Regions from separate parts of the Mesorhizobium sp. P3_A10 genome, predicted to be linked through region 3. Evidence: predicted binding sites of a transcription regulator. Region 3 holds the regulator's gene; each other region holds the start of a gene.

Region 1 (4,193 bases), on a different contig from region 3:
CGCCGAGGATCGACATCATCGGCGGCGTCACCATGAAGGCCTGGCCGTCATAGGCGCCGTCGGGGCGCTGGCCAAGGCCGGGCTTCCAGTTGGTCGCCGGACGGATCAGGTCGGCCAGCCGCTCGAGAATGTCGATGCGCACGGCGCGGCGGCCGAGATTGCGGTAGCCGGCGAGCTTGTAGAAGGTCTTGTCGAAAGCGGGATCGATGACCACCGAAGTGCGGCCGGAAGCCAACGCATGAACGACGTCGCCAAAGCCCGGCTTGTCCTTGCCGTCGTTCTTGAGCGCCCACAGCAGCGTCACCAGACCGGCCGGAGCCGGCTTGATCAGTGCCGGCACGAAGACATGGTAGGCGCCGAAGCGGACGCCGAGGCGGCGGAGCGCCGCGCGACCTTCCTGGTCGAGCGACTTCATCTCCTCGGCGATGTCGCGGCGGTTGATGAGGCCGAAATGCTCGACGAGCTGGAAGGCAATGCCACGGCCGATACCGGTGATCTGCTCGGCGTTCTTGAGGTCGACCAGCGGTTTCAGCAGGGATTCGATCTGGAAATTGACGAAGCGCTCGGCACGCGCCGCGACCTTGTCGCGGGCAGGACCGGTGAGCTGTTCGTCGGCCAGCAGCACCAGACGTGGCTTCAGCACTTCGTCGCCCGAAACCAGCGTGCCGATCGGCGCGCCAATCCAGCGCAGCGTGCCGTCGGAGCCGAGCGCGATGTCGCCGTTGGACGAGGCGCCGAAGCGTTCGGCGCGTGCCTCGAACTCGGCTGCAAGCGCCTTCTGGGCTGCCGCACGCACGGCCTTGGCGTCTTCGCCGCCGGCGCTCTGGTCGGCGGTGAAGCGGAATCCTTGCAACTCGCCGACATGGTGGCCTTCGACAAGGACGGTTCCGGTTGGGCTGATTTCGGCTTCAGGCATGGTATTTTCTCTAAGGCGCCGCATGAGGACGGAAGTCCTGCGGTCTACGAAGCGTTTCGTCAACCGCTCATGCAGCGCATCCGACAATCTGTCTTCGATTTCGCGCGTCTTTTCCTGCCAGTGTGCCTGATCGGCCAGCCAGCCGGGCCGGTTGGACACGAATGTCCAGGTGCGGATCTCGGCAATACGGTGCGACAGCGTGTCGATGTCGCCCTCGGTGGTGTCGGCGCGGCGCACCTGCTCGGCCATGTAGTTCTCGTCGACATGGCCGTGCCTGGCCAGGTCCATGTAGATCGAGGCGATGAGGTCAGAATGCTGGGCCGGCGCGATCTTCCGGTAGTCGGGCAAGGCACAGGCTTCCCATAACAGCGCCACGCGCTTGGGGTCGGTGGCAAGCGCTCTTATGTCGCCGTCACGCGACAGATGCTCGAGCGCCTGTGCGTCGACCGCCGGCAGTGCCCGGGTCAGGCCTTCGACCGGCGCGTTGGTCTCGATCGAGCGTTTCAGCGCATCGAGGCTGGCGAAATCGAAACGGGCAGAGCGCCACTGCAGCACCTTCACCGGATCGAACTCATGGCCTTCGATCCGCTTGACCAGTTCCTCATCGAGCGGATCGACCTGGCCGGTCACGCCAAAGGTGCCGTCGCGCAGATGCCGGCCGGCGCGACCGGCGATCTGGCCGAGCTCGGCCGCCGTCAAATTGCGATACTGGTAGCCGTCGAATTTGCGGTTCTGGGCAAAGGCAACGTGATCGAGATCGAGATTTAGGCCCATGCCGATGGCGTCGGTGGCGATCAGATAGTCGACATCGCCCGACTGGAACAGCGCCACCTGCGCGTTGCGGGTGCGGGGCGACAGCGCGCCGAGCACGACGGCGGCGCCGCCCTGCTGGCGGCGGATCAGTTCGGCGATGGCATAGACCTCGTCGGCGGAGAAGGCGACGATTGCCGTGCGCCTGGGCAAACGGGTCAGCTTCTTCGAACCGGCATAGGCGAGGTGCGACAGCCGCGGCCGCGTCACCACCGAAACGCCCCTCAGCAGCTTTTGCAGGATGCCGTGCATGGTGGCGGCGCCCAACAGCAGCGTCTCCTGGCGGCCGCGCAGATGCAGGATGCGGTCGGTGAAGATGTGGCCGCGCTCGAGATCGCCGGCCAGCTGCACCTCGTCGATGGCGACGAAGGCCGCGTCGGTCTCGCGCGGCATGGCTTCGACGGTGCAGACGGAATATCTGGCGCCTGGCGGCTGGATCTTCTCCTCGCCGGTGATCAGCGCCACCTTATGGGCGCCGACCTTCTCACAGACACGGGCATAGACTTCGCGGGCCAGTAGCCTGAGCGGCAGGCCGATGATGCCGCTTTCATGCGCCACCATGCGTTCGATGGCGAGATGGGTCTTGCCGGTGTTGGTCGGGCCGAGCACGGCGGTCACGTCGCGGCCCGACAAGATCAGCGGCTCAGTGTGTTTCGGCTGGATGTTCATCGGCCTGGAAATGAGGCTTTCTGCGTCGCGTTGTCGGGAGCGCGCCCCAAAGTGGCGCGTATGACAGGCGACACATAGGGATTTCGTGGGCGAAGCGAAAGCGGAATGTTCCAGCCTGCTGTCCGAGGGTCGCGCTCGAGGGCTGAATCCGTCCCCGGTTAACAGTTGGAACGAGTCTGGAACGAATCGGCGACGAATCAGTGACTCCTGCAGATTCAGCTTTTGTTCACGGCTATATGTGGATTTTGCGACCAGGAGTCTCACCACATGCTGAATCGCTGGAACTGGCCCGATTCATGCAAGCGAACGCAGATGTTAACCTTTGCCGGTGAAAGATCGGATCCTGACGGCGGACCTCACCCAAGATTATGAAATTGTTGATCTTTCCTAACGCGCCTTAATCATTTGGAGGGTGATTTCGGCCTCCGCCGTTAACGTTCCGGTCAAAGCCGGAACGAATCGGCGACGAATCGGCGATGACGAGATTTTCCCGGTTTGTTCACCCCAACATCTTGTGTTGTGAACAGGTTTTCCACCGAGAATCCACAGGCTTGCTAACAGGTTTCGCACAGGCGGCGGCTGTTGCCGTTAATTTCTGCGTACCGGAGTGGCACAGATCGGCATCGCCGGGCGCTTTCGCTGGTCAACCTCAATCCATTCCTGAAGCGTCGCATCGCCTTGAAGCTGTCAGGCCTCAGCCGGACGCCGCTTGCCCGGCTGCCGGCACCGTCGCGCGACCCAGGTCCGATGACCCAGGCCAAGCCTGCAGCCAAGCCAGGGCTGAAGCTTGCCGCCTGACAACCGCGATCGTCCGGTCCCAGTGATTCCGGTACCGGCCGTTGGGCCGGTACATCATTGGTCGGCGAGGGACGCCAAAGCCTCAGGCGAAATACTGGCCGCCATTGGCCGAGATGGTCGAACCGGTGATGAAGCCGGCCTCGTCGGAAGCGAGGAAGACGACGCAGCGCGCGATCTCCTCGGGTTCGCCGAGGCGGCCGACCGGGATCTGCGGGATGATGCGTTCGTTGAGCACTTTTTCGTCGATCGCCTTGACCATCTCGGTGGCGATGTAGCCGGGGCAGATGATGTTGACGGTGATGCCCGCGCGAGCCCCCTCTTGAGCAAGCGCCTTCGAGAACCCGATGTCACCGGCCTTGGCGGCGGAATAGTTGACCTGCCCGGCCTGACCCTTCTGGCCGTTGATCGAGGAGATGGTGATGACGCGGCCGAACTTGCGGTCGCGCATGCCGCCCCACAGCGGATGCGTCATGTTGAAGACGCCCGACAGATTGGTGTCGATGACCTCTTTCCACTGCTCGCGCGTCATCTTGTGGAACATGCCGTCACGGGTGATGCCGGCATTGTTGACCAGCACCGAAACCGGACCAAGGTCGGCTTCGACCTGTTTGATGCCGGCGGCGCAGGCATCATAGTCGGCGACCGACCATTTATAGGTCTTGATGCCGGTTTCTGCGCTGAACTTCGCCGCAGCCTCGTCATTGCCGGCATAGTTGGCAGCAACCGAATAGCCGGCATTCTTCAACGCGATCGATATCGCCGCACCAATGCCACGCGATCCACCCGTGACGATTGCAACCTTGCTCATGCGCTTCCCCTTTTTGATAGCCCTGTTGTCGGGCTTTTCAGGCACTGGATAAAGAACGGGCGGCTTGCGCCGCCCGGATAATGCTACAGGGCTTCAACGCACATGGCGACACCCATGCCGCCGCCGATGCACAGCGTGGCAAGGCCCTTCTTGGCGCCACGGCGGCGCATTTCGAAGACCAGCGTGTTGAAG
Region 2 (4,193 bases), on a different contig from region 3:
GGCTATGTGAACGGCAATGTCTCCGGAGACCACACTTGCTACACCAGCAGCGGGCACCCGGCCGAATTCGGCAGTGAAAAGCCTTTTGGCTTTCACTCGGTGCTGCTGACCGCGGCGTGGTTAAAGTCCGAAGGGGAGGTTGCCTTGGTGGAGAGTTGGCTTGGCGATCGGCTGATTGCCAGCGATGCCGTCACCTTGTCGGCGCTGACGCCCGTTCACTACGCCCCGATGCTCGCGCAGGTGACGCGCGTACGTCTTTCCACCAAGCACTATTGGCAACTCGTGCTCGACGATCTCGTGGTCGCCCGCTGAGCTACAGACTGATGGAATTCGGGGCGTTCGCCGTGACCTGCGAGAGTTTGCCTTTTTTGACCAGCGCCGGCTTTGAATAGGTCTTCTTCATTTTCCCATTCTCCAATGGCGTGGGTCAATCTCAGACTGCGTGTGTCCAGAAGCGGGTCGCCAGACACCACTGGCACGCCGACTCAAATGGTTTCACCAAGCGTGCTTAGCCCGCCGAAAGCGCCCCATTTTCCGCTGTAACCTGCGAAAGCTTGCCCTTCTTGACAAGCACGGGTTTCAAATAGGTTTTCTTCATGGGTCCCACCCTTCAACGTCGCGCGATAATGCCAGATAGCCCGGTGCAGTCAACCTCACCGCGCCGGCGACCAAGTCCGACATACCTTTATCACAATTCCTTCTCCGCCAGTTCCCTGAAAGCGTCGGGCACGGAACGCGCCGCTTCCAGCGCCACCGTGCCGTAACCGACCGCCTGTTTGCCGAAGCGCTGGCGGATCTTGTCGACTGCGCGGTCGGCGCCGAAGCGCGCCAAGCCCTTTTTGGTGCCAGGTCTCTGCTTCTCGTCGGCAAGGCCGAGCGGCAGTTCGAGCTGCAGCTCGGTACTTTCCTCCAGATGCGATACCGAGATCGCCAGCAGTGAAATGGTCTTTTCCTGGGGGTAAGCGGCAAGCACGCCGCGCACCAACTCCTCGGCGATCTCGGCCAGCATCAGCGTTGCCGAAATCGGCTGGTCGAGGGTGACCGAGCGGCTCACGGCGCTGAGGTCGGCAAAGCGGACGCGCACCGTCACCGTGCGGCCGGGCCGCGCTTTGGCTCTGAGCCGGCTGGCGACACGGTCGGCCAGATGCAGCATCACCGGCACGAAGATTTTTGCCTCGGCCGGTTTCTTGCCGAGCGCCGATTGCGCCCCGGCCGAATGCGCCCGGCGCTGCGTCACCAGTTTTCGCGGGTCGCGGTTCCACGCCAATGCGGCAAGCTTTTCGCCGGCGGCGGGTCCGAGCAGGCGCTCCAGCGCCCCGCTGTGCGTCTTCGCCAGCTGGCCGATGGTCTCGACGCCGATTTCGGCCAGCCGCGCCTTCGTCGCCGGGCCGACGCCCCACATCAGCCCGACCGGCAGATCATGCAGGAAGGCAAGTTCACCGGCGGGATCGACCACCACCAGCCCGTCTGGTTTCGCCACTTGCGAGGCGATCTTGGCCAGATGCTTGGTGCGAGCCACGCCGATCGAGATCGGCAGGCCGAGTTCTTGCCGCACCCGGTGGCGTATCGTGGCGGCGATCTCGGCCGGCGACCCGAACAGATGCGTGCAGCCGGCGACATCGGCAAAGGCCTCGTCGATGGAGATGCGCTCGACCAGCGGCGTAAAATCGTCGAGCACTTTGATGGCGGCGTCGCCGAGCCGCTGATAGTCACCAAAATGACCGCCGACGAAGATCAACTGCGGGCAGAGCTCCCGGGCGCGCCGTCCCGGCATGCCGCCGCGCACGCCAAAAACCCTGGCCTCGTAGGAGGCGGCGAGCACCACGCCGCCTCCTACGGCGATCGGCTTGCCTCTGAGCGAGGGGTCGAGCAGTTGCTCGACCGAGGCATAGAAGGCGTCGAGATCCGCATGGAGAATGGTGGGTTCCATCCCGACCGTTTCCTTGCGGCGCTGCTGCATTAGCCGCGTCTATTTTGAGAGATGTTTTACAGAACAAATAGAGAACAAATCGTGTCCTGCGTCAAGCAGAGATGCGCCCTTGACCAGTTTCGAAGACAGCAGCGCCGAGTCGCTCTGCGCAATGCCTTGGAAGACCACCACAAAGCCTGAACGCGGGTGCCGCATGGGCATCCACGACAAAGTCGCCGCCAGATCGTCTCTTGCGGGAACCCAGATCGTCTCTTGCGGGAACATTGTCGATCGCAGCTGCGTTGATAGTCGCGATGGGACACTGTTTGCGGGAGGTCTGGAATGGGCCACTTTGAAATGATCGATCTTGTCTGCATCGTCGACGCCTGTATGACCGGCCGGTCTGCTGGGCGGGTTGTGTCGATGGCCAAGGCGGTGGAAGAATTGCGGGTGCTGACCGGGGATTTCGTCTCGTCGGATGAAGCGGCGGCGAATGCGTTGTCGGCAGTGGCGCTGAAGCGCGGCTGCGCGGTGCTGTTCGACGAACAGGCCGGGGCCGACATCACGCGGGCGCCCTGGTCGCAGCCAAACTGAGGCCGCTAGGACCATAGTCTGATTGGTATAGGACCTTTGCGTTCCAAAGGGCCCAAACCCCTCCCTTCTATTCGTCGCACCTAGCAATTTCAAAGGGTTATGACGGTTTTTCGATTCGGCTCGTTCACCGGCGACCGCTTCGCTCTCGCATTGAAACCACATTTGTTCAAAGTTTACCCAAGGCATTAGCGATTTCTCATATCCCCCTCTATAGCGGTTGGTGGCGGTGGCGATTCCCGGAGGAGATATTATGACATCCCGAAAGACCCTTCTTGCGGCGCTTGCAGCGTTCGCGCTTTTGGCGTCTCCGGCCCTGGCTGGTGCTGGCGGCAACGGTGGTGGCCACGGCAACGGTGGTGGCCACGGCAATGGCGGCGGCAACGGCAATGGCGGCGGAAACGGCAATGCCGGCGCCAAATCCGGCAACAGCGGTTCGCACGGCAAGTCGGCGTCAGCCAAGGGGAAGGCCGCCAAGGCCGAAACGGAGGCTGTTGCAAGCGTTGACGACGCCGAGCAGACCGCCTCTGTGCCCAAGGAAAAGAATATCAATGCCAAGCTCGGCCGGTTGCACTCGCTTCAGCGCAACATCAACGCCTATATGCATTCCAAGAGCAAGAACTTCGCTGGCATCCAGGCTTTTGTGACACAGTCGGCAATAGCCAAGAACGCTCAAGCCGTGGCAGATGCGGCCAATCAGGCGGTCGACGACGCCCAGGCCGCGCTCGACGCGCTAAAGGCGAAAGCGGCTGACCCGCTTACCCCGCCCGACGAGGTCCCAACCCAAGAGGAGCTCGATGCCGCGCAGACCGCGCTCGACGACGCCACTGCGGCGGCGGTAGATCCCCAGGCTGCGGCCGACGCAGCTGCTGCCGACATCCCGTCGCTCGACACAGCTCTTGCCGACATGGCCAACAAGCCTGTCGACGCCGAGGTGACGGATTGGGCCAATGGCGTGCTTGCCGACAAGATCGACCAGATGGCCGCCAAGCTGGCTCCGGCGACGCCGTAAGGTTCATCGCGGCTGAAACGACCCAGTCGACGATCAAGCCGCCGGTTCGCCCGGCGGCTTTTTTTGACGGCATGTTGGAACTGCCAATCTACTCCGGCGGGTAGCGCTGTTCGCCTGGTGTCAATGTTCCTGCATGCAAACATTAAGGGGAAAGGCGCTGCTAACCCTCGGTACGGCATGGAGTATCCGCATTTGCTGATATAGGCTTCCCGATGTCGGGGTAAACGGCATTGGGAGGACAAGACATGCCTAGGGTTTCAGAACTCTTCTTCAAAACAGCCATCGTTTTTCTCATTCTGGGCATCGCCGCCGGTCTGCAGATGGCGATCTCGGGCGACCACGGCGCCTTTCCGGCGCACGCGCACATCAACCTGTTGGGATGGGTAACCAGCGCCATCTTCGGCGGCTACTATGCGCTCAATCCGGCAAAGGCCGAGCGCAAGCTCGCCATGATCCACTACGGCCTCTACACGCTTGGCATCGTGGTGATGTTGCCGGCCCTGTACCTGATGCTGCAGGGCAATCCGGCGCTTGAGCCGATCGTCGCCGGCGGTTCGCTCATCGTCGCCGCTGCCGTGCTGATCTTCGCCGTCGTGGTCTTCTCGCCCGAGGCGGAGCGCTCGGCCTCGGGAATGCGGCCGGCCTCGCGCTGAGGCTGCTGCCGGCCAAGGCACGACGCCT
Region 3 (4,193 bases):
CCGAGGACAGCGAACGCGGCCAGATCGTCGAAGCCCATATCGTGCTGGTGCAAGGCGTCGCGGCAAACCAGGAAACCGTCAAACGCCTGCAGGACCACGTCAAGGCGACAATCGCTCCCTACAAATACCCGCGGTCGGTCAAGTTCGTCGACGCGCTGCCCAAGACGCAGACCGGCAAGATCCAGCGTTTTCGGCTGCGCGCGCCGAAAACCGTTTGACGAGACCGGCGCTTCCGATCAAGTGACGGCCGTCTTGACGGCGAAGCGCGCATCCTTCCAGGCGCCGCTGCGCAAGATGTCCTCGAGCACTTCGACCGCGTGCCAGACATCGGCGTAGCCGACATAGAGCGGGGTGAAGCCGAAGCGCATGGTCGACGGCGCGCGGAAATCGCCGATCACGCCCCGTTCGATCAGCGCCCGCATGATCTGGTAGCCATGCTCGTGCATGAATGAAATCTGGCTGCCGCGTTTGGCGCCGTCGCGGGTGCTTTCGAGCGTCAGCCCGTAAGCGCCGCACTTGGCCTCGACGAGTTCGATGAACAGGTCGGCCAGCGCAATGCTCTTGCTGCGCACCGCCGCCATGTCGACATCCCTCCAGATGTCGAGCGCCCCCTTCAGCGTGCGCATCGACAGCACCGGCTGCGTGCCGCACAGAAAGCGGCGGATGCCGATGCCCACGGCATAGCCTGGCTCGAAGGCGAAGGGCCGGGCATGCCCCCACCAGCCGGTGAGCGGCTGCTGGATGTCGGCAAGGTGGCGCTCGGCCGCATAGATGAAGGCAGGGGCGCCCGGGCCGCCATTCAAATATTTGTAGGTGCAGCCGACGGCGAAATCGGCGTTCGATCTGTCGAGCTCGACCGGCATCGCGCCGGCGGTGTGGCAAAGATCCCAGACGATCAGCGCCCCAGCGTCCTGGGCCTTGCGCGTCAGTGCCAGCATGTCGCGCAGCTCGCCGGACTTGTAGTTGACGTGATTGACCAGCACCACGGCGGTGCGTTGGTCGATCAGCTCTTCGATATCAGGCGCGTCGACGCCGGCGAGGCGCAACTGAGTGTTTTTTCTTGTCGAGAGCACGCCTTCAGCCATGTAGAGGTCAGTCGGAAAACTGTCGCCCTCGGCCACGATGACCGGCCGCTCCGGCCGCATCGCCATCGCGGCGTGCAGCAGCTTGTAGATGTTGACCGACGTCGTGTCGCAGACCACCGTCTGGCCGGCCGCGGCGCCGATCAGGCGCCCGAGCTGGTCGCCGAGTTCGAGCGGCATATCGAACCAGCCGGCCGTGTTCCAGGCGCGGATCAGGTCGTGCGCCCATTCCTCGGTCGCTGCCTTGCGCAATTCCTCGAAAGCGGCATGCGAGGCAGCCCCCAGAGAATTGCCGTCGAGATAGATCACCCCTTGCGGCAGCACAAAGCGGTCGCGCATGGCGCGCAACGGATCCGCGGCATCCATCGCCTCGATGGCCGCGAGGTCGGGAATTCCTGTCATGGTTTGTCTGCTCCCCCAAGATTCGACGCAACGCCGGAACGACGGCATCCATCGGTCACGAGCGCTTTTCCACCACCTGGCATCGCGCGGCAAGGTTCCACCGATGACAAGCTGTCCGACCAGGCGCTGAAAACCAGGAGCCAAGCCAACCCAAGGTTGGCGTTTTGACTTCGTTTCGTTCACGGTTCACTAACCAAACCGCCCCGTCGATATGGCTTCAGTTCCGTGTCCTCTTTGCCGGCTGACGGCCGATTCCAATGCCGCCTTGTGGTAACCCAGAGGCGGCAAACGAAAGCAGAATCAAGGCGATGAGGCGCGATCCGGTGAAAGCGGGGCTGCGCCGCTGGCGCGGCGGTATCATTTCCAGAGCCCTAACACATTCATTAAACTTTAAACGGTTGCGGAACACAACTGGAACAGATAGTGTTTGTTCTGGGTTTGTTTTTCCGATTCTGGTTCGAAATCCCTGGGGGCCGCCATGCTGACGCGCAAGCAACATGAACTTCTGATGTTCATCCATGAGCGGCTGAAGGAGAGCGGCATTCCGCCCTCGTTCGACGAGATGAAGGAAGCGCTCGACCTCGCATCCAAATCCGGCATCCACCGGCTGATCACGGCGCTGGAAGAACGCGGCTTCATTCGCCGGCTACCCAATCGTGCCCGTGCGCTGGAAGTGCTGCGCCTGCCGGACTCGATCGCGCCCGGTCTCAACGCAGCGCGCAAATTCTCGCCGAGCGTCATCCAGGGCAGTCTTGGTCAGGGCAGCCTCGGGCGGCAAATCAAGCCAGGACCGTCCCGTATGCCTTCGGCCGGCAATGACGACGATGTGGTTGCCGCCGTGTCGATCCCGGTGATGGGACGCATCGCCGCCGGTGTGCCGATCGACGCCATCCAGCACCAGACGCATTCGATCTCGGTGCCGCCGGACATGATCATGGGCGGCGAGCACTACGCGCTGGAGGTCAAGGGCGATTCGATGATCGAGGCTGGCATTTTCGACGGCGACACGGTCATCATCCGCAATGCCAATACCGCCAGCCCGGGCGAGATCATCGTGGCGTTGGTCGATGACGAGGAAGCGACACTGAAGCGGTTCCGCCGCAAGGGCGCTTCGATCGCGCTCGAAGCCGCCAACCCGGCCTATGAAACACGCATTTTCGGTCCGGACCGGGTCAAGGTGCAAGGCAAGCTGGTCGGGCTGATACGGCGCTACTGAGCCGGCTCGGCGGCTGATCTGTCGGGCTTCTTGTAGGGCGGCATGCCCCTCGCCTCGCGCGAGAACTTTCGTTGGACATGCCAGGGGCGGTATGGCTTGTCGACGGCAAAGTCGATCTCCGGCGGCCTGGTTGCCGATTGCGGGTCGAAGAAGATCGCGGCGCTGCCCAGACGGGCAAGCTGCCGTTTGTTGACGACAAGGACCAGCGGATTGCGGCAAGGGTCATAGGCGGTGGCGTCGTCGATGATGATCAGGGTCGCGAAAGAACAGGCTTTCCACGCCGCCTTGCGGTCTTCGACATAGGCGACGATGGCGCCTGAGGGATGCCGCGCAAGGCACAGCCCGGCCTTGCAATAGAACGGCGACCCCGGCGGCAATTCGGCTGGGTCGGCGATGTCGAATTGTTCGCCGCTGTTGTCGAATATCTCGGGCTCGACGATGGTTTCGGACTTCAAGGCGCGCTTCCAGTTGTCGGTTGTGAATTCGTTCGAGCGCACCCGGTTGAGGGCCAGTTCGCCGCCGCCGATCGGCAGCGCGACCAGATGGGCATCCTCCGAGATCAGCACATCGGGCGTGCGTGTGTCGGAAATCGTCAACAGTCCGGCGATCGCGAAAGGAAGTGCAGCCAGCCTGAGCCATGTCGTTGCCATGGTGGCGATGATCAGCGCGATGGTTGTCAACAACACCGACTTGAGCGAAATCAACCCGACCGCATCGACTGGCGAGCGCTCCGAGATCCATGCCGACAAGGCAATCATCGCTGTCAGCCCCTTGCCCATGACATAGAGGAACGGCCCGTCGGCGCCGAACGGCATCGCCAACGCACTAAGAACCGCGAAAGGCATGACAACCAGCGAGACGATCGGCATGATGGCCAGATTGGCAAACAGGCTGAGCGGCGACACACGCTGGAAATGCCAGATGGCGAACAGCGCTGTGGCGCTGCCGGCGATAATCGAGGTCATGGCCAGACCGCCCGTCGCCAACAGGAATTTCCGGCTGAGGAAGGCAAGCGGTGAGCGGCGCGGCGGTGGCGACGTCGCCTTACCCGCGCGGTAGTCGGACCAGCCTGCATAGGCGCCGACCAGGGCCGCGGTGGCGGCGAAGGACATCTGGAAACTCGGGCCGACCACCTCGTGCGGCGACACCAGGATGACGGCAATGGCCGAGATCGCCAGATTGCGCATGGTGAGTGCGGCCCGGTCGAACAGCACGGCGATGAGCATCACCGCTAGCATGATGAAGCTGCGCTCGGCGGCGACCACGACGCCTGAAATGATGAGATAAGCGGCGATGGACATGAGCGCGGCAGCCGCGGCATATTTCTTCACCGGCCGGCGTGAGGAAAAATCCGGGAACAGGGCGAAGGCGCCGCGCAGCAGCGCCATGATGGTGCCGGCGACCAGCGCCATGTGCAAGCCGGAGATGGAGATGATGTGGTAGATGCCGGTGCGCCGCATCGCCTCGTTGATCTCTTCCGGGATGCCGGCGCG

What was found. The regulator LexA, encoded in region 3, represses DNA repair genes until DNA is damaged. The targets are predictions, from matches to a motif close to TGTTCNNNNTGTGTTCNG.
Region 1: the regulator LexA is predicted to act here: its motif matches at 2,562-2,579, upstream of AC1DXU_RS23810 (helicase-related protein).
Region 2: the regulator LexA is predicted to act here: its motif matches at 1,990-2,007, upstream of dinB (DNA polymerase IV).

What each region holds. Positions count from the first base shown of each region.
Region 1 covers NZ_JBFUFZ010000007.1:18,019-22,211, forward strand. The annotation lists gene AC1DXU_RS23810 (helicase-related protein) at 1-2,395, opposite strand, end outside; gene AC1DXU_RS23815 (hypothetical protein) at 2,978-3,193, shown strand; gene phbB (acetoacetyl-CoA reductase) at 3,276-4,001, opposite strand; gene AC1DXU_RS23825 (acetyl-CoA C-acetyltransferase) at 4,085-4,193, opposite strand, start outside.
Region 2 covers NZ_JBFUFZ010000002.1:416,232-420,424, reverse strand. The annotation lists gene AC1DXU_RS08860 (hypothetical protein) at 1-312, shown strand, start outside; gene dinB (DNA polymerase IV) at 689-1,930, opposite strand; gene AC1DXU_RS08850 (hypothetical protein) at 2,252-2,503, shown strand; gene AC1DXU_RS08845 (hypothetical protein) at 2,754-3,512, shown strand; gene AC1DXU_RS08840 (hypothetical protein) at 3,758-4,165, shown strand.
Region 3 covers NZ_JBFUFZ010000003.1:224,252-228,444, forward strand. The annotation lists gene AC1DXU_RS13940 (AMP-binding protein) at 1-218, shown strand, start outside; gene kynU (kynureninase) at 237-1,484, opposite strand; gene lexA (transcriptional repressor LexA) at 1,963-2,700, shown strand; gene AC1DXU_RS13955 (ComEC/Rec2 family competence protein) at 2,694-4,193, opposite strand, start outside.